DNA from 3 places in the Streptomyces sp. Y309 genome. Region 1 is predicted to be linked to each of the others. Evidence: riboswitches for the same ligand, from Rfam matches in the RefSeq annotation. Region 1 holds a riboswitch; each other region holds the start of a gene.
The links. Region 1 has a riboswitch for cobalamin ahead of metE (5-methyltetrahydropteroyltriglutamate--homocysteine S-methyltransferase). Riboswitches for the same ligand answer to the same signal wherever they lie in the genome.
Positions count from the first base shown of each region.

Region 2: linked by a shared signal. The riboswitch ahead of AC0KTA_RS23790 (CbtB domain-containing protein) and the one ahead of metE (5-methyltetrahydropteroyltriglutamate--homocysteine S-methyltransferase) in region 1 are both predicted to bind cobalamin.
Region 3: linked by a shared signal. The riboswitch ahead of AC0KTA_RS12230 (ribonucleoside-diphosphate reductase subunit alpha) and the one ahead of metE (5-methyltetrahydropteroyltriglutamate--homocysteine S-methyltransferase) in region 1 are both predicted to bind cobalamin.

Region 1 covers NZ_CM160048.1:8,779,872-8,786,888, reverse strand. The annotation lists gene aceB (malate synthase A) at 1-598, shown strand, start outside; gene AC0KTA_RS37015 (3-hydroxybutyryl-CoA dehydrogenase) at 595-1,464, shown strand; partial or broken gene AC0KTA_RS37010 (IS5 family transposase) at 1,555-2,466, opposite strand; gene AC0KTA_RS37005 (class I SAM-dependent methyltransferase) at 2,503-3,132, shown strand; cobalamin riboswitch at 3,226-3,443, shown strand; gene metE (5-methyltetrahydropteroyltriglutamate--homocysteine S-methyltransferase) at 3,606-5,924, shown strand; gene AC0KTA_RS36995 (hypothetical protein) at 6,130-6,285, opposite strand; gene AC0KTA_RS36990 (cytidine deaminase family protein) at 6,308-6,757, opposite strand; gene AC0KTA_RS36985 (trypsin-like serine peptidase) at 6,812-7,017, opposite strand, start outside.
Region 2 covers NZ_CM160048.1:5,803,359-5,810,375, reverse strand. The annotation lists gene AC0KTA_RS23800 (glycoside hydrolase family 6 protein) at 1-428, opposite strand, end outside; gene AC0KTA_RS23795 (ANTAR domain-containing protein) at 592-1,395, shown strand; cobalamin riboswitch at 1,791-1,939, shown strand; gene AC0KTA_RS23790 (CbtB domain-containing protein) at 1,974-2,201, shown strand; gene AC0KTA_RS23785 (CbtA family protein) at 2,324-3,109, shown strand; gene AC0KTA_RS23780 (class F sortase) at 3,082-3,708, opposite strand; gene AC0KTA_RS23775 (hypothetical protein) at 4,018-4,563, opposite strand; gene AC0KTA_RS23770 (HAD-IIA family hydrolase) at 5,090-5,869, opposite strand; gene AC0KTA_RS23765 (alkaline phosphatase family protein) at 5,949-7,017, opposite strand, start outside.
Region 3 covers NZ_CM160048.1:3,200,088-3,207,104, forward strand. The annotation lists gene AC0KTA_RS12220 (DUF3311 domain-containing protein) at 1-286, shown strand, start outside; gene mctP (monocarboxylate uptake permease MctP) at 283-1,911, shown strand; cobalamin riboswitch at 2,015-2,155, shown strand; gene AC0KTA_RS12230 (ribonucleoside-diphosphate reductase subunit alpha) at 2,285-4,756, shown strand; gene AC0KTA_RS12235 (ribonucleotide-diphosphate reductase subunit beta) at 4,756-5,796, shown strand; gene AC0KTA_RS12240 (hypothetical protein) at 5,700-5,975, opposite strand; gene AC0KTA_RS12245 (helix-turn-helix domain-containing protein) at 6,069-7,017, shown strand, end outside.

The DNA of each region.
Region 1 (7,017 bases):
CCAGGTGCCCGCCAAGGACGCCGAGGCCCGGCAGGCCGCCCTCGCCAAGGTGCGGCTCGACAAGGAACGCGAGGCCGAGGACGGCTTCGACGGCTCCTGGGTCGCCCATCCCGCGCTGGTCCCGGTCTGCCGCGAGGTCTTCGACGGGGTGCTCGGCACCCGCCCGCACCGGATCGAGCGCACCCGCGGCGACGTCGAGGTGACGGCGGCGCAGCTGCTCAACGTACGCCGGGTCAGCGGGCCGCCCACGCCCGAGGGCATCCGCACCGACATCGCGGCCGCCGTGCGGTACTTCGCGGCATGGCTGCGCGGGCGGGGAGCCGTCGCCCTGGACGGGCTGATGGAGGACGCCGCCACCGCCGAGATGGCCCGCGTGCAGATCTGGCAGTGGCTGCGGCACCGGGTCGTCGAACGCGCCACGGTCGTGGACCTGCTGGAGGCCGAACTCGCCTCCCTCGGCGCGGAGTACCCCTGGGCTCCCGTCGACGAGGTCCGCGCGCTCTTCGAACGCACCGCTCTCGCACGGGAATTGCCCGCCTTCTTCACCACGGACGCCTACACCCGCCACCTCGTGGACCATCCGGAGGGACAGAAATGACCACAGCCATCCGCCGCGTCGGCATCGTCGGCGGCGGCCAGATGGGCGCCGGAATCGCCGAGGTGTGCGCCCGCGCCGCGCTCGACACCGTGGTCTGCGAGGCGGACGCCGTCGCCGCCCGGGACGCCCGCGAACGCGTCGCCGTCTCGCTCGAACGCGCCGTCCAGCGCGGCAAACTGGACCGCGTCTCCGCCGAGGACGCCCTGGCCCGAACGGTGTTCACCGGCAGCCTCGACGACCTGGCCGACCGCCAACTCGTCATCGAAGCGGTGGTCGAGAACACCACGGCGAAGACCGAGGTGTTCGCTGCCCTCGACAAGATCGTCGAGGACCCAGAGGCGATCCTCGCCACCAACACCTCCTCGATCCCGGTCATGCGCCTGGGCATGGCGACCCGGCGCGCCGACCGCGTCCTCGGGCTGCATTTCTTCAACCCCGTGCCCGTCCTGCCCCTGGTCGAGGTCGTCTCCTCGCTGCACACGGCCCCCGAAACGGTCGCCCGCGTACAGGACTTCGCCACGCAGGCCCTGGGCAAGACCGTCGTGCGTTCCCAGGACCGGGCCGGGTTCGTCGTCAACGCCCTGCTGGTCCCGTACCTTCTCTCGGCGATCCGCATGGCCGAGTCCGGATTCGCCACCGCGGCCGACGTGGACGCCGGGATGGAGCTGGGCTGCGCCCATCCGATGGGGCCGCTCAAGCTGGCCGACCTGATCGGCCTGGACACGGTCGCGTCCATCGCCGAGTCGCTCTACGAAGAGTTCAAGGAACCTCTGTACGCCCCGCCGCCGCTGCTCCAGCGCATGGTGGAGGCGGGGCTGCTCGGCCGGAAGAGCGGCCGCGGGTTCCACACCTACGACCGGGGCTGAGGGGCCCGGGGCCGCCGCCGGGCCGAACTCCGTGTCGCACATCTCACGTTCCGGCATCCGGGCAGCACTGCCCAAGACGGCACCCGCCCCCTAGGGCCTGTCTGACAAATGATTACCCCGTGGACTCGCGGAGCCAGAGGATCAAGGAAGCCAGGACAACTCCGGCACGGTAGCGGTCGCCGAGCTTGTCGAACCGGGTCGCGATCGCGCGGAACTGCTTGAGGCGGGCGAAGCATCGTTCGACGACGTTGCGGTCGCGGTAGGTGACCTTGTCGAAGGCCGGCGGCCGGCCGCCGAGGGCTCCGCGTCGGTGGCGGTTCGCCGCCTGGTCGCGGCGCTCGGGGATCGTGGCAGCGATGCCCCGGCGCCTCAGCAGATGGCGGATGGCCCTGCTGGAATACGCCTTGTCACCCAGCACACGGTCCGGTGTCGTGCGCGGGCGGCCCGTGCCGAGGCGCGGGGTGCGGATGCCGTCGAGGACCTGGCCGAACGCCGTCGCGTCGTTGACGTTGCCGGGCGTGAGCACAATCGACAGGGGCAGGCCCCGGCCATCGACGGCGAGATGGACTTTGGTGGTCAGTCCGCCTCGGGAGCGGCCGAGGGCCTGGCGCGCCTGCGAGCGGCCCGGATCTTCCAGTTCGTCCCCGTTCACATCCCCTTTTTGCGGGCGCCGACTGCGTGCTGGTGGGCTCGGTTGATGGTGGAGTCGACGGAGACGGTCCATTCCACCCGGCCCACCGCGTCATCGCGGACCTGAACGTGCTCCAGCAACCGTGCCCAGGTGCCGTCCGCCTCCCAGCGGGCGAACCGCTCGTAGACGGTCTGCCACGGCCCGAACCGGTCGGGAAGATCCCGCCACGGAGCCCCGGTCCGCAGCCGCCACAGCACCCCGTTGACCACCTGCCGGTGATCACGCCACGGACGGCCCCGTCCGTCCACCTGAGGCAAAAGGGGCTCTATCCGCCTCCATGCCGCATCCGTCAACTCACCTCGACCTGCCACAAGATCAATTATCAGACCGGCTATAGAGTCCTGCCCGTGGCGAATCATCAGGACGAGACCAGGACGGCCTACGACGGTGTCGTCGAGCTGTACGCATCGCTGTTCGCAAACCGGCTGGAAACACAGCCTTTCTCCCGGGCGATGATCGGCACCTTCGCCGAACTGGTGCGCGCGACGGGCAACCTGCGGACAGCGGACGTCGGGTGCGGGCCCGGACATCTGACAGCCATGCTGCACGAACTCGGCCTGGACGCCTTCGGACTAGACCTTGCCCCCGGCATGGTCAACCACGCCCGGCAGGCCCATCCGGCGCTGCGCTTCCAAGAGGCGCGGATGGAATCCCTGCCGATCGAGGACGCCGCGCTCGGCGGCGTACTGGCCCACTACTCAATGATTCACACCCCTCCGGGGGAACTACCGGAGCTGCTCGCCGAACAGGTACGCGTCCTGGCACCGGACGGTCTGCTCCTGGTCTCCTTCTTCGGGACCGACGGACAAGAACCGGTCCGGTTCGACCACAAGGTGGCGCCCGCCTACAGCTGGCCGGTGGATCGCCTCGCCGAACTGCTGGGCGATGCTGGGCTCGATCCCTTCGCCCGGCTGCTCCACGATCCATCCTCTGATCGGGGCTTCCTCGACGCCCATCTACTGGCCCGCCGTTCGTAGCCACTGCCCAGTCCCCCCAGCCGATCGGCGCACCTCCGGATTGCCAGCTCAGCCGAATCTCGCTGATCAGACCGGAATTATCAGACACCCCCTAGGCTGATCAGTGCAGCTGGTTCGCCCTGCCCGCCAGGCAGGCGCGTCGCAAGAGGGAACCCGGTGGGAATCCGGGACTGCCCCGCAGCGGTGAGTGGGAACGACCGCCGTCATACGCACTGGATCCGACCGCGGATCCGGGAAGCGACGGCCAGTAGGAATCTGCCCCGGCAGATGTGCCCGCGAGTCCGAAGACCTGCCCGTTGCCCGCACGTGACCATCGCGTGCGGATATCCCGGTGACCTCGTGGGCGGGTCGGCGTGCATATCGGACGGAGCATCGCGCCAGTGGCGCCGGTGCGGCCGGTCCGGTCTGTCATCCCTTCGCGTCCGTGTCCCGTCCCCGGGATTCTCAGGAGTCATCTCGCGAAGGAGATTTCCGTGACAGCGAAGTCCGCAGCCGCGGCAGCACGGGCCACCGTGTACGGCTACCCCCGCCAGGGCGCGAACCGTGAACTGAAGAAGGCCATCGAGGGCTACTGGAAGGGCCGCGTCACCGCGGCCGCCCTCAAGGAGACCGCGGCGGAGCTGCGCCGCGCCACCTGGCGGCAACTGGCCGACGCCGGCATCCACGAGGTGCCGACCGGTGACTTCTCGTACTACGACCACGTCCTGGACACCAGTGTCATGGTCGGCGCTGTCCCCCGGCGGCACCGCGCGGCCGTCGACGCCGACGCCCTCGACGGCTACTTCGCGATGGCCCGCGGCACCCAGGACGTCGCGCCGCTGGAGATGACCAAGTGGTTCGACACCAACTACCACTACCTGGTGCCGGAGTTGGGCCCCGACACCGTCTTCACCGCCGACTCCGCCAAGCAGGTCGCCGAGCTCAAAGAGGCCCTCGCGCTCGGCCTCGCCGCCCGCCCGGTCCTGGTCGGCCCGGTCACCTATCTGCTGCTCGCCAAGCCCGCGCCCGGCGTGGCCGCCGACTTCGAGCCGCTGACCCTCCTGGACCGGCTCCTGCCCGTGTACGCCGAGGTCCTCGCCGATCTCCGCGCGGCCGGCGCCGCGTGGGTGCAGCTCGACGAGCCCGCCCTGGTCCAGGACCGCACCCCGGCCGAACTCAACGCCGCCGCGCGCGCCTACCGCGACCTCGGCGCCCTCACCGACCGGCCCAAGCTCCTCGTCGCCTCCTACTTCGACCGGCTCGGCGACGCCCTGCCCGTCCTGGCGAAGGCCCCGGTCGACGGCCTGGCCCTCGACTTCACCGATGCCGCGGCCGCCAACCTCGACGCGCTGGCCGCGGTGGGCGGACTGCCCGGCAAGCGCCTCGTCGCCGGCGTGGTCAACGGCCGCAACATCTGGATCAACGACCTCGAGAAGTCCCTGTCCACCCTGGGCACCCTCCTCGGCCTGGCCGACCGCGTCGACGTGGCCGCCTCCTGCTCCCTCCTGCACGTCCCGATCGACGCCGCCGCCGAGCGGGACATCGACCCGCAGATCCTGCGCTGGCTGGCCTTCGCCCGGCAGAAGACCACCGAGATCGTCACCCTCGCCAAGGGCCTGGCGCAGGGCACCGACGCCATCACCGCCGAACTCGCCGCCAACCGGGCCGATCTGGCGTCCCGCGCCGGATCGGCGATCACCCACGACCCGGCCGTACGGGCCCGTGCCGCCGCCGTCACCGACGCCGACGGCCGCCGCTCACAGCCGTACGCCGAGCGGGCCGCCGTCCAGCGCGCCCACCTCGCGCTGCCGCTGCTGCCCACGACCACCATCGGCTCGTTCCCGCAGACCACCGAACTGCGCGCCGCCCGCGCCGACTTGCGCGCGGGACGCATCGACACCGCAGGGTACGAACAGCGCATCGAGAACGAGATCCGCGAGGTCATCTCCTTCCAGGAGAAGACCGGGATCGATGTCCTGGTGCACGGCGAGCCCGAACGCAACGACATGGTGCAGTACTTCGCCGAGCAGCTCACCGGCTACCTCGCCACCCAGCACGGCTGGGTCCAGTCCTACGGCACCCGCTATGTGCGTCCGCCGGTCCTGGCGGGCGACATCTCCCGTCCCGAGCCGATGACGGTGCGCTGGACGTCGTACGCCAATTCCCTCACCGACCGCCCGGTCAAGGGCATGCTGACCGGCCCCGTCACCATGCTCGCCTGGTCCTTCGTCCGCGACGACCAGCCGCTCGGCGACACCGCCCGCCAGGTGGCCCTCGCCCTGCGCGACGAAGTCGACGACCTGGAGGCGGCGGGCACTTCGATCATCCAGGTCGACGAGCCCGCGCTCCGCGAGACGCTGCCGCTGCGCGCCGCCGACCGGCCCGCCTACCTCGACTGGGCCACCGAGTCCTTCCGCCTCACCACCAGCGGCGTACGGCCCGGCACCCAGATCCACACCCACATGTGCTACGCCGAGTTCGGCGACATCGTCCAGGCCATCGACGACCTCGACGCCGACGTCATCAGCCTGGAGGCCGCCCGCTCCCACATGCAGGTCGCCCGCGAGCTGGCCGGGCACGGCTATCCGCGCGAGGCCGGTCCGGGTGTGTACGACATCCACTCCCCGCGCGTGCCCAGCACCGACGAGGCCGCGGCCCTGCTGCGCAAGGGGCTCGAGGCCATCCCGGCCGAGCGCTTGTGGGTCAACCCCGACTGCGGCCTGAAGACCCGCGGCTGGCCCGAGACCCGCGCGTCACTGGAGAACCTGGTGACCGCGGCCCGCACGGTGCGCGGGGAGCTGCCCGCGTCCTGACCGGGGGCTTCACCTCGCCGGACAACGGCGTCTCGAGCCGGTTCGCGGCCACGGGTGCGTCCTGTTCGGACAGTCCCCTGGCCGCGGAGATAGAGCGTGAGCGCGGCGCGGTCGGGGAGGTGGACCACGGGTCGGCCCCATCGCTGGATGTCGACGACGTCGAAGACGCGGCCGAGCTGCTCGGCCGCGTTCTCGGCATCGAAACTCAGCGGCTGCCGCCGTCGAACGTCTCGTCCCGGAAGGGCAGGCGGAGCGCTTCCGCCAGGACGGCGGGCCGGGGCGCGCGGGCGACGTGGCCCGCGCTGTCGACGACCACCGCACTCACCCCCCGGCCCGCCCCGGCTCGTCGTTCAGGGCTCATGGGGTCGAGTCACCTTCGTAGCTCAACGGGTCGAGTCACCTTCGTACGCGATCGATCCGCCCTCGGGGCTCCACGCGGTGGCGAACGGCATGAGGTCCTTGATGGGGACACTGCCGAGGCCATGTTCCGTGGGCAGGATGACGCGGATGTCCGGGTGGTAGTCGAACAGCACCTGCCGGTCCCTGCCGCAGGGCCCGACGACGCCCCGCCCCATGTTCCCCACGGCGACGATCGTGGTGAGCTGCCGGGCGCCGGAGGCGCGCGCGTTGCCCAGCGCGACGAGTTCGGCGCAGGGCCCGCCGGTGAAGTGGTACACGTTGATGCCGCGGTGCATGCTGCCGTCGGCGGCTCGCACCGCGGCGCCCATGGTGTGGATTCCGTCCTCGCCGTCGGTGTTCGCGTCGACGACGGCGCGGGCGAGGTCGATGAGCTCCTGGTCGGCTGCGGTGAGTGCGCGGAACGGGATCTTCATGCCCGCAGGCTACGGACACCTGGCGCGGCGGGTGAAAGGCATTTCGCCCGTGTGTCAGCCGCGCTGGGCCCGGTCGTACACCTTCTTCGCCGTGGCCCCGAACACCTCTCCCTGCATCTCGGTCGGTGTCAGGGAGTCCAGCGAGCTGTTGACCGAGACGAGGACGCCCGTGCCGGTGGTGGCCTTGAAGTCGGCCAGCCACGGGCCGCCGCTGGCGCCGCCGCTCATGTCGCAGGGGATGGCCTGGCCGCCGTGCTTCT
Region 2 (7,017 bases), 3.0 Mb from region 1:
GCCGCGCCGCCCTTGGAGAACTGGCCGCAGTCGCGGTGCGGGATGTTGTAGAGCACCAGCAGGGCGTCCCGGTCGGCCTTCGCGGCCGCTTCCGTGTACCCGCGGGTCTGCTTCTCCGGGTCCTCGGGGAGGACCCACTCGGCCACCGGCTGCTCGGCGATCTTGCGGATCTGCTCGGCGTCGTCCTTCTTGCCGTCCTTCTCGTACGCGGAGACCTGCTTGGCGGCGTTCCCCTCGGGGTTCACCCAGAACGGGTCCTTGCCCTTGGGCTGTTGACTCACCCCGCTGCCGGAACTCTCGTCGTCCTTGCCGTCGCCGTCGGAGGACGAGCAACCGGACAGCAGCAGCGCCGCTCCCGCGAGCGCGACCGTCGCCGTCACCCCCCTGGCCGCGAAGCCTCGCCCGCGACCTGTGTTTCTGCGGTACATCCACTCCCCCTTGGGTGCACTGTCCGGTGCTCAATCCTGACATAACTACGTGCGGCCCACGAGGCCCGCCCATCTGGGCGACCCACCTGTAGAAGACCTGTTACAGCACGCCGAAGCGGGGTAGGCGTGGGGCCGTAGGGGGGCGGCCAAGAAGGGGAGTGCCATGCAAGACCGCACCTCTGCGCTCAGGCTGGCACAGGTCCTTGTGGAAGCCGTGGACACCGTCGCCGACGACTTCGACACCGATCGCCATCTGCGCCGCGTCTCCCAGCACTGCGCCGAGCTCCTCGACGCCCTTGCCGCCGGCGTGATGTACACCGACGGCGGCAGCAGCGTCCGCATCGCCGCGAGCGCCCGGGGCGGTGAGCTGGCCCGGGACCTCCTCGAAGCCCAGCACCTGGGCGGGCCCTGCGTGGACTCCTACACCGGCCGCCCCGTGCGCCCCGTCCGGCTGGCCTCGGCCGACGCGCGCACCCGCTGGCCGGCCTTCACCGAGCGGGCCCGCGCGCGGGGTGTGGGCGCCACGTTCGCGGTGCCGCTGCGGGCCCGGGAGCGGGTGCTCGGCGTGCTCAACGTCTTCGCGGCGGACTGGACGAACGCGGCACGGTCCGACGGCGGCCCGCAAGAGGGCGAAGCCGACAGCGCGTTGGCGCTCACGCAGGCGCTCGCCGACGCCGCCGCGGTCGGGCTGCACAACCACCGCGCGTACACCGGATATCGCAACCTCTCCCGGCAGCTGCAGGCCGCGCTGACCAGCCGGATCCGGATCGAGCAGGCCAAGGGGATACTGGCCGAGCGCTGGGGAACCGGACTTGACGTGGCCTTCGAGGCACTGCGGAGGTACGCGCGGCGGGAACGGCTCGTGATGGACGTGGCCGCCGGAATGGTGATCAAGGGGACGCTGGACGACGCGACGCTGCGCGGCAGCGGGCCGCAGCCGCCGCGGGGCGCCCGGGAAGGCACGTAGGGAACGCAACGAGAAGGCGACGAGAACGCAATGGTGCGCGAGCATGCGTAACCATGCGACCTGCGGCAATAACGCAGCGGATGCAAAAGGCGACTTGGCGTCAAAACCCCTCTAGGCCGCGGCCGCCTTCCGTTCTAGAGTCAGTTCTACGGCCCAAGCCCCCGGCCTGAGTTGACCATTCCGCCACATCCCAAGGCCTCCCGTGCCGGCGCCGGGTTTCTCCCGCAGCTCGAGCGCGCGCGGTCGAGGACCAGCCCGGTCGACGGCTCCGGGGGGAGCGGGTCGTTGGCCGGGCCAGGTTGTGCCCGCGACCGCCGTGCGCCGGAGTGCGCGCCGTGCACACGAGTACCCACGTCAGGGGCGCCCGGACTGGTTGACAGTGTCCATGACCAACTGGGACTCTCCGGGCGACAAGTCCATACATCGAGGCGACGGTTGTCAGGAACCCGGTGCGAGCCCGGGACGGTCCCGCCACTGTGACCGTACGCGCGAACCGCTCACGCGCGCACGGAAGTCAGGAACTGACCCGTCGTCCTCCTGCCATGGGGCGTGGAAACCCCAGAAGGAGGCCCACCGGCATGTCTGTCACGTCTGCGCACGGCGCACCACACAGCGACAGCACGGCGATACAGTCCGCGACGATCCAGACCCGCGACTGGCTGATCGCCGCGGCCGCGGCGATCGTGGCGCTGATCGCGCTGTACGCCGTCTTCATGGACAACGGCTCGCTGATCTCGGCGACCGGCGACTATCTGCACGAGTTCGCGCACGACGGCCGGCACCTCTTCGGTGCCCCCTGCCACTGATCGGGGCCGCACGCACCATGTCGAAGTCGTCCCCGCAGTCCCCGGATTCCCCGAAGACCACGAACTCCCCAACCGCTCCCAGAACTTCTTCCTCTCCTCCCTCGTCCCCTTCCCCCTCCCCCGTGCTCGCCCTGCTCGGCCGCGGTCTCGCGGCCGGGGGGCTCGGCGGGCTCGCCGCGGGCCTGTTCTCGCTGCTGCTCGCCGAGCCGCTGATGGACCGGGCGATCCGCGCGGAGGAGGCCCGTTCGCACGAGCACGAGCCCGCGGGCGGCGCCGTCCAGCACCACGAGGAGCTGTTCTCGCGCTCCACGCAGCACGCGGGCCTGGTCGTCGCGCTGGTCGTGGCGGGCCTCGCGATCGGCGTGCTGTTCGCCGTCGCGTACGCCCTCGTGCACCGGCGCGATCCGCGCGGCAACCCGTGGCCGCGGGCCCTCGCGTTCTGCGCGGCCGCGTTCTGTGCCGTCTCGCTGTTCCCCGCCCTGCGCTATCCGGCGGCCCCGCCCGGGGTCGGGGACGCGGGCACGGTGGGCGACCGGCAGCAGATGTGGTTCGGCGCGGTCGTCATCGGCGTACTCGGCATGTTCCTGGTGTGGCAGGTGTACGTACGTCTCGCACCGCGTCCCGTGCCGCTGCGGCAGGGGGCGGCGGCCGCGACGGCGGTGGCGGTCCTCGTCCTGCTGTGGGCGCTGCCCGACAACCCGGATCCGGTCCCGGTCAGCGCGACCCTGCTGTGGGACTTCCGGATGCTGTCGCTGGCGTCGCACGTGCTGCTGTGGGCGGTGTTCGCGGCGGTCTTCGGCGGCCTCGGGCTGCGCGCGGCCGTCCGCGCGCAGGCGCCGACTGCGGCGGGTGAGACAAGTGGGACCGGCGAGACGGCGGACTACGGTTCGGTCGCGCCGGTGAGATAGGCGGACACGACCACATTGGCCGAGTAGGTGCGGCTGGTGCGGTCGAAGGTGCCGCCGCAGGTGATCAGGCGGAGCTCGGCCCGGCCCTCCTCGCGGGGGCCGTAGGCCTTCCGCGCGCTGAAGTCGTCCCGGCCGAGCACCTGCACGTCGTCCACCGTGAACTCCGCGAGTGACCCGTCGTCCCTGGTCACACGCACCTTCTCGCCCGGGCGCAGGGCGCTGAGGTGGTAGAAGACGGCGGGTCTGCTCTCGGTGTCCACATGGCCGACGAACAGGGAGGTGCCCTTCGCGCCGGGGCGCACCCCGCCTCCGTACCAGCCGACGACGCCGGGCTGCGTGTACGGCGGCGGGTCGATGGCGCCCGCGGGGTCCAGGCCGCGCGCGACGACGGGGGCCCGCACGCCGAGGGCCGGTACGTCCACGCGCTGCGGGCGGGCCGCGGCCAGGGGCTCGCGCGCGGGCGGCAGATCGACGCCCGCGGGGCGGCCGACGGCGGCGACGTCGCCGGTCGTGGGGTCGGAGAGGCCGCCGCGTACGTCGGTGAGCTCGTTGCCCCACAGCCACAGGCCGACCAGCAGGACGGCCCAGGCGACACCCATGACGAGACGGCTGGTGCCGCCGGGGGCGGGCGGGGGCGGGACGCTGTCCGGGTCCGGGCCGGTCACGGTATCGCTCCTCGCGGGGGCGCGGGCTTCATGCCTTGCGGGAGCGTGGGTTTCGCACGTCGCGGGGCCGTGGGCCTCACTCCCGGCGCAGCCGCGGATCTCGCTCCTCGCGGGGCCGCGGGCTTCATGCCTTGCGGGGGCGTGGGTTTCGCACGTCGCGGGGCCGCGGGTTTCACTCCTGGCGCAGCCGCGGATCTCGCTCCTCGCGGGGCCCCGGGCCGCACTCCTCGCGGAGTCACGGCGTCACTCCGGGCGGCGTCGGCGGGCGCTGCGCAGCGCCACCGCCACGGCCGCGACGCCCGCGAGGACCAGGCCGACGACCGCGTGCCGGGTGCCCGGGCCGGTCTCCTCCACCTCGGCGGCCGCCGAGGTGAGGGGGGCGGTGCCGCCGCCTCCGGCGTGTACCGGGGCCGTGGGTGTCTGCTGGGCCGCGGTGACCTGGACGGTGCCGACGCCCTGGTGCGGGTGGCCGTCGCAGGTCACGGTGATCTCGTACGTCCCCGAGACGCCCCGCTTGACGCGGGTGGTCCCGGAGAGGGTGTTCTGCTTGCCGTCGCGGCCGGTCAGCTCGGCGTCCCGGGTGAACGCCCCGGAGCCCGCCGCCCCAGTGGTGCCCTCGCAGCCCGTGACCCGCACGTCCACCTGACCGCCCGGCGTCGCGTTCGCCGGGGTGACCTGGGCCTTCACCTGATCCTGGTCGTGGGCGGCCGCGGGCGCGGGGGCCGCGGTGAGCGCGGCCGCGAGGGCCATGCCGCCTGCGCCACGCACCGCGAGCAAACGTATGCACATCGTGAACCTCCTGTACCAGCAGGTTCCCGCCCCCCACCGCCCACCGCATCCCCGACGCGCCCGTCCGAGCGGGTGGGACCAGGTGGGACGACCGCCCGCGCTGCAACCGCCCCGCCGCTCCGCGGCGGGTTTCCCACCCACCCACCCGTGACTGTCGGACCAGGGGTACTCGGTGGTGCTTGCGCGGCTGCGCAGGAGGGTGGGCCGGTGGCCGGTAGGCCACGCGCCCCCGGCCACCTGCAACCACGGCCTGCGCTGCTGCGCTCCCGCCGCCGAGCGGCGTGCTCCCCGCCCGCCCGTTGGGATGGGGCCAGGAACACTGATCGGCACTTGCGTGGACGTTCCCGCTGGGTTGCGACGGTCCCACAGCAACGGGCGGGCGGGGGCGGAGGCAGCCTGACCGAGGGCCGGGGCCTGCGGGGGGATGGGGCCCGTGGCCGGTGGGTGCGGCTGGTTCGACAGTTACGGGCGGGCGGGTGGGGAACCCGCGGTGGGACGGAGGCAGCGCGGGGCCCACCCGGCAGGGTCAGACCCGGTCGACCAGGTCCGCGATCGAGTCGACGATGTTGGACGGCCGGAACGGATGGCGGTCGATGTCGGCGCGGGTCGTGAGGCCGGTGAGGACGAGGAAGGTCTCCATGCCGGCTTCAAGACCGGCGAGGACATCCGTGTCCATCCGGTCACCGATCATCGCGCTGGTCTCGGAATGCGCCCCGATCGCGTTCAACCCGGTCCGCATCATCAGCGGATTCGGCTTGCCGGCGAAGTACGGCTGCTTGCCGGTCGCCTTGGTGATGAGCGCGGCGACGGCCCCGGTGGCGGGCAGCGGCCCCTCCGTCGAGGGCCCGGTCTCGTCGGGGTTCGTACAGATGAAGCGCGCGCCGCCGTTGATCAGCCGGACAGCCTTCGTCATGGCCTCGAACGAGTACGTCCGCGTCTCGCCGAGGACGACGTAATCGGGCGCGTGGTCAGTCAGCACGTACCCGATGTCGTGCAGGGCCGTGGTGAGACCGGCCTCCCCGATGACGTACGCAGTACCGCCCGGCCGCTGGTCGTCGAGGAACTTCGCGGTGGCGAGCGCGGACGTCCAGATGTTGTCGACGGGGACTTCGAGACCCATGCGGGTCAGCCGGGCCTGGAGGTCACGTGCGGTGTAGATGGAGTTGTTCGTGAGGACCAGGAACGGCTTGCCGGAGTCGCGGAGCTTCTTGATGAACGCGTCGGCGCCGGGGATCGGCACGCCTTCGTGGATGAGCACGCCGTCCATGTCGGTGAGCCACGATTCGATGGGCTTGCGCTCTGCCATGGGGTGCACTCCTGCGGTCTGCGCGGACTGAAGCTGCTGGGGGCGCCGGGACGCCAGTGTCCGGGCGCCCCCAGCGTAATCACGAAGCGCTGATCTTCACCCCGTCGATCACCCAGAACCAGTTGTTGCCTCCGGTGTAGCGGAACCGCACCTGAGCGGTCCGCGCGCCCGCCGGGACCCGGAGCCGCAGGGACTCGACCACGGAGGGCGTGTCGGCGGCGTACGTCTTCACGACGACCGGAGCCCCGCCGTCGTACGCGACGAGCACTTCGCCCTTCTGCGGCGCCTCATGGCGGTAGAACGTCGTGTACGTGAGGGTCGCCGCGGCCCCGCCCCGCACCTCGTACGCGGGGCTGATCAGCGTCGAGTCGAAGGTGCCGGTGAAGGACTTGTCGGACCACTCGTCGCCGTCGGCGACGGCGAAGACGTTCCGCGCGCGGATGTTGAGTTCGCGCTGCTGGTCGCGCTGGGTCTTGGTCCAGAATTCATCCGTCGTGAAGGACCAGCCGCGCCACTCGGTCATGCCGCCGCCGCCCATCCGCGTGTTGTCGACGGACCAACCGCTCGGCGGGGTGTGCGTGAAGCCGATGACGCCCGCGCCGACGCCGGTCTCGTCGACGGGCGGTTTCAGATCCGCCCGCAGCGCATCGAAGTCGTCCGGCGACGGCTGCTGGAACGCGCGGCCGTCGAGCCCCCAGGCCGGGTCGACCGGGACACCGAGATGGACGAGCGCGCTGACGGCGACGTCGGGCATCCGCACGTCGTGCCGCACCGACCCGGCCGTCGCCCCGCCGCCGCGCGCGATGAGGAAGGTCTGCCGCTCGGGCCAGCTCGACCCTCCGTGACCGCCCGCGTCGGTGTGCCCGTGGTCGGCGGTGACCAAGATCAGCCAGTCCTCGTCGCCGTACGTGGCGCGGGAGGTGACCGCGGCCACCATCCGGCCGACCTGGCCGTCGGCGGTCCGGATGGCGTCCAGGTACTCCTGGCTCGCGGCGCCGTGGCTGTGCCCGGCGTGGTCGATGTTGTCGAGCTGTACGAACACGGCGTCCAGGTCGGCGTCCTTGAGTCGGGCGACGGCACGCGCGGTGGTCCCGGTGTCGTACTCCGCGGACGGCGTGGACACCCGGGCGTCGACCTTCGGCGAGAAG
Region 3 (7,017 bases), 5.6 Mb from region 1:
TGAAGTGCCGGTTGCGCCTGAAGTGAGTCAACCGGTGGTCACACCGGTCCGCGTGGTCATCGCCCTCTGCCTCGTGGCGCCCTTCGTGGCGATGCTCTGGGTGAGTTCCTACGCCAAGGCCGACCCGGCCTTCATCGGCATCCCGTTCTTCTACTGGTACCAGATGCTGTGGGTGCTGATATCGACCGCGCTCACGATGATCGCGTACAAGCTGTGGCAGCGTGACCAGCGCGCCCGCAAGACCGCAGAGGCCGCCAAGGCCCTCAAGGAAGGTGCGTCCCGGTGAACGACGGCGTCAACGGCGTCGCGCTCGCCGTCTTCATCTTCTTCTTCCTCGCGGTCACCGTCATGGGCTTCCTGGCGTCCCGCTGGCGCCGGGCCGAGAACGACCAGAGCCTCGACGAATGGGGCCTGGGCGGCCGGTCGTTCGGGACCTGGGTGACCTGGTTCCTGCTCGGCGGCGACCTCTACACCGCTTACACCTTCGTGGCCGTCCCGGCGGCGATCTACGCGGCGGGCGCGGCCGGCTTCTTCGCCGTGCCGTACACCATCCTCGTCTACCCGCTGATCTTCACCTTCCTGCCCCGCCTGTGGTCCGTCTCGCACAAGCACGGGTACGTCACCACCTCGGACTTCGTCCGCGGCCGCTTCGGCTCCAAGGGCCTGTCCCTCGCGGTGGCCGTCACCGGCATCCTCGCGACCATGCCGTACATCGCGCTCCAACTGGTCGGCATCCAGGCCGTGCTTGACGTGATGGGCGTCGGCGGCGGCGAGGACACCAACTGGTTCATCAAGGACCTGCCGCTGCTCATCGCCTTCGGCGTGCTCGCCGCGTACACGTACTCCTCCGGACTGCGGGCCCCCGCGCTGATCGCATTCGTGAAGGACACCCTGATCTACATCGTGATCGCGGTGGCCATCATCTACATCCCGATCAAGCTCGGCGGCTTCGACGAGATCTTCCACGCGGCGAACGAGAAGTTCTCCGCGACGAACGAGGCCACCGGCAAACCCGTCGGCGCGCTCGTGCCCGGCGACGCGGGGACCTGGACGTACGCGACGCTCGCGCTCGGCTCCGCGCTCGCGCTGTTCATGTACCCGCACTCGATCACCGCGACGCTGTCCTCGCGCAGCCGCGACGTGATCCGCCGCAACACCACCATCCTGCCGCTGTACTCGCTGATGCTCGGCCTGCTCGCGCTGCTCGGGTTCATGGCGATCGCGGCCGGAGTCAAGGTCGAGAACGGGCAGTTGGCGATTCCGCAGCTCTTCGAGGACATGTTCCCGGACTGGTTCACGGGCGTCGCGTTCGCGGCGATCGGCATCGGCGCGCTCGTGCCCGCGGCCATCATGTCCATCGCGGCCGCGAATCTCTTCACCCGCAACATCTACAAGGACTTCCTCAAACCGGACGCGACACCCGAGCAGGAGACCAAGGTCTCCAAGCTGGTCTCGCTGCTGGTGAAGGTGGGCGCGCTCGCCTTCGTGCTCACCATGGACAAGACGGTCGCCATCAACTTCCAGCTCCTCGGCGGCATCTGGATCCTGCAGACCATGCCCGCGCTGGTCGGCGGCCTGTTCACGCGCTGGTTCCACCGGTGGGCGCTGCTCGCGGGCTGGGCGGTCGGCATGGTCTACGGCACGGTCGCGGCGTACGGAGTCGCCTCGCCGACGCAGAAGCACTTCGGCGGCTCGTCCAAGGAGATCCCGGGCATCGGTGAGATCGGCTACATCGGCCTGACGGCCTTCGTCCTGAACGTCGTCGTGACCGTCGTCCTCACCTTCGTCCTGAGGGCCCTCAAGGCCCCCGACGGCATCGACGAGACGTCCCCGGAGGACTACACCGCCGACGCCGGAGACAAGGGCGTGGCGGCCGAACCACCGAAGGTCGGGGCAGCTTCCGGCCACTAGGCCTTGTACGGTGACAACGGGCCGCCGATGAATCGGCGGCCCGTTGTCGTGTCCGCGGCCGACACAACATGTGGGCCTGCTCGCATCGTCGGACACAAGATGTATGCTCGTGCTCGCTGTCGCCGCAGGGGAATCCGGTGCAAGTCCGGAACTGTCCCGCAACGGTGTACTGGTACGCATTTGGGCGCCCGCGCCACACGCTGTGCCAGTGAGTCCGACGACCTGCCGACGGCGTACCCGGATCGTCCGGTCCGGGTGCCGAGACGTCCGGGCCTCGCGGAATGGGTTGGTGGACGCGGATCGCCCCTGCGCGGGCGCAGCCGCGCCGCGCCGCTCCCCCGAAGGCCCAGAGCCGAGCGAGGGAGAGCACCACGTGACCATCGCGCCCGCCGAACCCGCGTCAGCGCAGGCCCAGCAGCAGCCGGCGCAGGCCGGCCAGCAGGCAGCGGCCGAGCAGGCCGCGCCGACCACCGACGGTCCAGGCACCGCGCTGCTGCGCACCCTGACCGACCTCACCGCCGACCTCCCTGACGCCGACCCCGGCCGCGTCGCCGCCGCCGCGCTGCGCGGCCGCTCGGCGAAGGCGGACGAGGCCGAACTGCGGGAGCTCGCGACGGAGGCGGCCGCCGGACTCATCTCCGAGGACCCCGCCTACTCCCGGCTCGCCGCCCGGCTGCTGACCATCGGCATTCGTGAGGAAGCCGCCTCACAAGGCGTCACGTCGTTCTCCGAGTCGGTCGCCGTCGGCCACCGCGAGGGCCTGATCGCCGACCGCACCGCCGAGTTCACGGTGCAGCACGCCGCCCGCCTCGACGGTCTCGTGGACGCCGCGCTCGCCGACGGCGCCGACCGCCGCTTCGAGTACTTCGGCCTGCGCACGCTGCACAGCCGCTATCTGCTGCGGCACCCCATCACCCGCAAGGTCGTCGAGACGCCGCAGCACTTCATGCTGCGCGTGGCCGCCGGTCTCGCCGAGGACACCGCGTTTGACTCAGCGGAAGCGGGCGAGCGGGCGCTCGACGAGGTCGCCGCGCTCTACCGCCTGATGAGCCGCCTCGACTACCTGCCGTCCTCGCCCACGCTCTTCAACTCCGGTACCCGGCACCCGCAGATGTCCTCGTGCTACCTCCTGGACTCGCCGCTGGACGAGCTGGACTCCATCTACGACCGGTACCACCAGGTCGCCCGGCTCTCCAAGCACGCCGGCGGCATCGGGCTCTCGTACTCCCGCATCCGCTCGCGCGGCTCGCTGATCCGCGGCACCAACGGGCACTCCAACGGCATCGTGCCGTTCCTGAAGACGCTTGACGCCTCCGTCGCCGCCGTGAACCAGGGCGGCCGCCGCAAGGGCGCCGCCGCCGTCTACCTGGAGACCTGGCACTCCGACATCGAGGAGTTCCTGGAGCTGCGGGACAACACCGGCGAGGACGCCCGGCGCACCCACAACCTGAACCTGGCGCACTGGATCCCGGACGAGTTCATGCGCCGCGTGGCCGCCGACAAGCCGTGGTCGCTGTTCTCCCCCGCCGACGTGCCCGAGCTCGTCGACCTGTGGGGCGAGGAGTTCGACGCCGCGTACAAGAAGGCGGAGGCGGCCGGTCTCGCGCAGAAGACCATCCCCGCCCGTGAGCTGTACGGCCGCATGATGCGCACCCTCGCGCAGACCGGCAACGGCTGGATGACCTTCAAGGACACCGCCAACCGCACGGCCAACCAGACCGCCGAGCCCGGCCACACCGTCCACTCCTCCAACCTCTGCACGGAGATCCTGGAGGTCACGGACGACGGCGAGACGGCCGTGTGCAACCTGGGGTCGGTGAACCTCGGCGCGTTCGTCGACACGGAGCGCGGCGACATCGACTGGGAGCGGCTCGACGCCACCGTGCGCACGGCCGTCACGTTCCTCGACCGCGTCGTGGACATCAACTTCTACCCGACCGAGCAGGCCGGGCGGTCGAACAGCAGGTGGCGCCCCGTGGGCCTGGGCGCGATGGGCCTCCAGGACGTCTTCTTCCAGCTCAAGCTGCCCTTCGACGCGCCCGAGGCGCGCGCCCTGTCCACGCGCATCGCCGAGCGCGTCATGCTCGCCGCGTACGAGGCGTCCGCCGACCTCGCCGAGCGCAACGGCCCGCTCCCCGCCTGGGAGAAGACCCGCACCGCGCGCGGCGTGCTGCACCCCGACCACTACGGTGTCGAGCTCGCCCCGCCCGAGCGGTGGGCGGCGCTGCGGGCGCGGATCGCGAAGACGGGCATGCGCAACTCGCTGCTTCTCGCCATCGCGCCGACGGCCACCATCGCGTCCATCGCGGGCGTGTACGAGTGCATCGAGCCGCAGGTCTCCAACCTCTTCAAGCGCGAGACGCTGTCCGGCGAGTTCCTCCAGGTCAACTCGTACCTGGTGGACGAGCTGAAGCGGCTCGGCGTGTGGGACGCGCAGACCCGTGAGGCGCTGCGCGAGGCCAACGGCTCGGTGCAGGGCTTCACCTGGGTCCCCGCGGACGTGCGCGAGCTGTACCGCACGGCCTGGGAGATCCCGCAGCGCGGGCTCATCGACATGGCCGCCGACCGTACGCCGTTCCTGGACCAGGCGCAGTCCCTGAACCTGTTCCTGGAGACGCCGACCATCGGCAAGCTCTCCTCGATGTACGCCTACGCCTGGCAGCGCGGCCTGAAGACCACGTACTACCTGCGCTCGCGCCCGGCGACGCGCATCGCCCGCGCGGCGGGCGGTTCGAGTGCCGGTGCCGCCGCCCCCACGCCCGCCCCCGTCCCCCAGCAGGTGACCGACCCCGACGCGATCGCCTGCTCCCTGGAAAACCCCGAGTCCTGCGAGGCCTGCCAGTAATGTCCCAGTCCGCCGCCCACACCGTCACCACCCAGGGTGAGAAGAACCTGCTCGACCCGGGCTTCGAGCTCACGCTGCGCCCCATGCGCTACCCGGACTTCTACGAGCGCTACCGCGACGCGATCAAGAACACCTGGACCGTCGAGGAGGTCGACCTCCACTCGGACGTCACCGACCTGGCCAAGCTCTCGCCCGAGGAGCAGCACCTGATCGGCCGCCTGGTCGCGTTCTTCGCGACCGGCGACTCGATCGTGTCGAACAACCTCGTCCTCACCCTGTACAAGCACATCAACTCCCCCGAGGCGCGGCTGTATCTGAGCCGGCAGCTCTTCGAGGAGGCCGTGCACGTCCAGTTCTATCTGACGCTGCTCGACACCTATCTGCCCGACCCGGAGGACCGCAACGCGGCCTTCGCGGCGGTGGAGAACATCCCGTCCATCCGGGAGAAGGCCGAGTTCTGCTTCCGCTGGATGGACTCGGTGGAGAAGCTGGACCGCCTGGAGACCCAGGCCGACCGGCGCCGCTTCCTGCTGAACCTGATCTGCTTCGCGGCGTGCATCGAGGGCCTGTTCTTCTACGGTGCGTTCGCGTACGTGTACTGGTTCCGCAGCCGCGGCCTGCTGCACGGCCTGGCGACCGGCACCAACTGGGTGTTCCGCGACGAGACGATGCACATGAGCTTCGCCTTCGACGTCGTCGACACCGTGCGCAAGGAGGAGCCGGAGCTCTTCGACGACGCGCTCCAGCAGCAGGTCACCGACATGCTGAAGGAGGCGGTCGACGCCGAGCTGCAGTTCGCGCGCGACCTGTGCGGTGACGGCCTGCCCGGCATGAACACCGAGTCGATGCGCGAGTACCTGCAGTGCGTCGCCGACCAGCGCCTCCAGCGCCTGGGCTTCGCGCCGGTCTACGGCTCCGAGAACCCCTTCTCGTTCATGGAGCTTCAGGGCGTGCAGGAGCTGACCAACTTCTTCGAGCGGCGCCCGTCGGCGTACCAGGTCGCCGTGGAGGGGTCGGTCTCGTTCGACGACGAGTTCTGAGCCACGGGGGCCCGCCCCGGCTGCGGGCCCTGCCGTGGCTCCGGGCCCTGCCCGCGCTCGGCCTCGCGCAGCTGGCGGGCGATCCGCCGGTCGTGTGCGTGGCCGATCAGTGACGGCAGCGCCATGAGCAGGAAGACTCCGAGGACGGCCGCCGTGTTGAGTACGTCATGTGCGTTCATGACGTCCACTCTCGCGGCGGCCGTCCGCGTACGTCAGTGGCAGGACTGCCGCACACCCTCGATTTCCTGCCAGTCGCACGGCACACTGGGCCCATGTTGAACAACGTGGCCGCCGTCGTGCTCGACGGCGTGCACCCCTTCGAACTCGGCGTCGTGTCCGAGGTGTTCGGCCTCGACCGCAGCGACGAGGGGCTGCCGGTGTACGACTTCGCGGTCGCCTCGGCCGAGGGCCCGGTGCTCTCCACCCACGCCGGGTACTCGATCACCACCTCGCACGGCCTGGAGCGGCTCGAAGAGGCCGACCTCATCACCGTCCCGGCCGGCGACTCGTACGTGACCCGGGAGTTTCCGCCCGAGCTGCTCGACGCCCTGTGCCGCGCCGCCGACCGGGGCACCCGCGTGCTCAGCGTCTGCACCGGCGCCTTCGTGCTCGCCGCGGCCGGGCTGCTCGACGGGCGGCGGTGCGCGGTGCACTGGCGGCACGCCGAGGAGCTGATGCGGCGCCATCCGCGCGCGATCGTCGAACCGGACGTGCTGTACGTCGACGAGGACCCGGTCATCACCTCCGCGGGCACCGCCGCGGGCATCGACGCCTGCCTGCACCTCGTCCGCAGGGAGAACGGCATGGAGGTCGCCAACGCCATCGCGCGCCGGATGATCGTGCCGCCGCACCGCGACGGCGGCCAGGCCCAGTACATCGAGCGGCCGCTGCCCCGCACCCGGTGCGACACCGTCGGTGAGGTGCTCACGTGGATGGAGCGCCACCTCGACCAGGAGCAGGCCGTCGACCAGCTCGCCGCCCGCGCCCATATGTCGCCGCGCACCTTCGCCCGCCGCTTCCAGCAGGAGACGGGCACGACGCCGTACCGCTGGCTGCTGCGCCAACGCCTGCTCCGTGCCCAGGAGTTGCTGGAGGCGACGGACGAGACGGTGGACGCGATCGCGGGCCGCGCCGGCTTCGGGACCGCGGCCGCGCTGCGCCATCAGTTCGTACGCGCCCTCGGGACCACGCCGAACGCCTATCGGCGCACGTTCCGCGGGC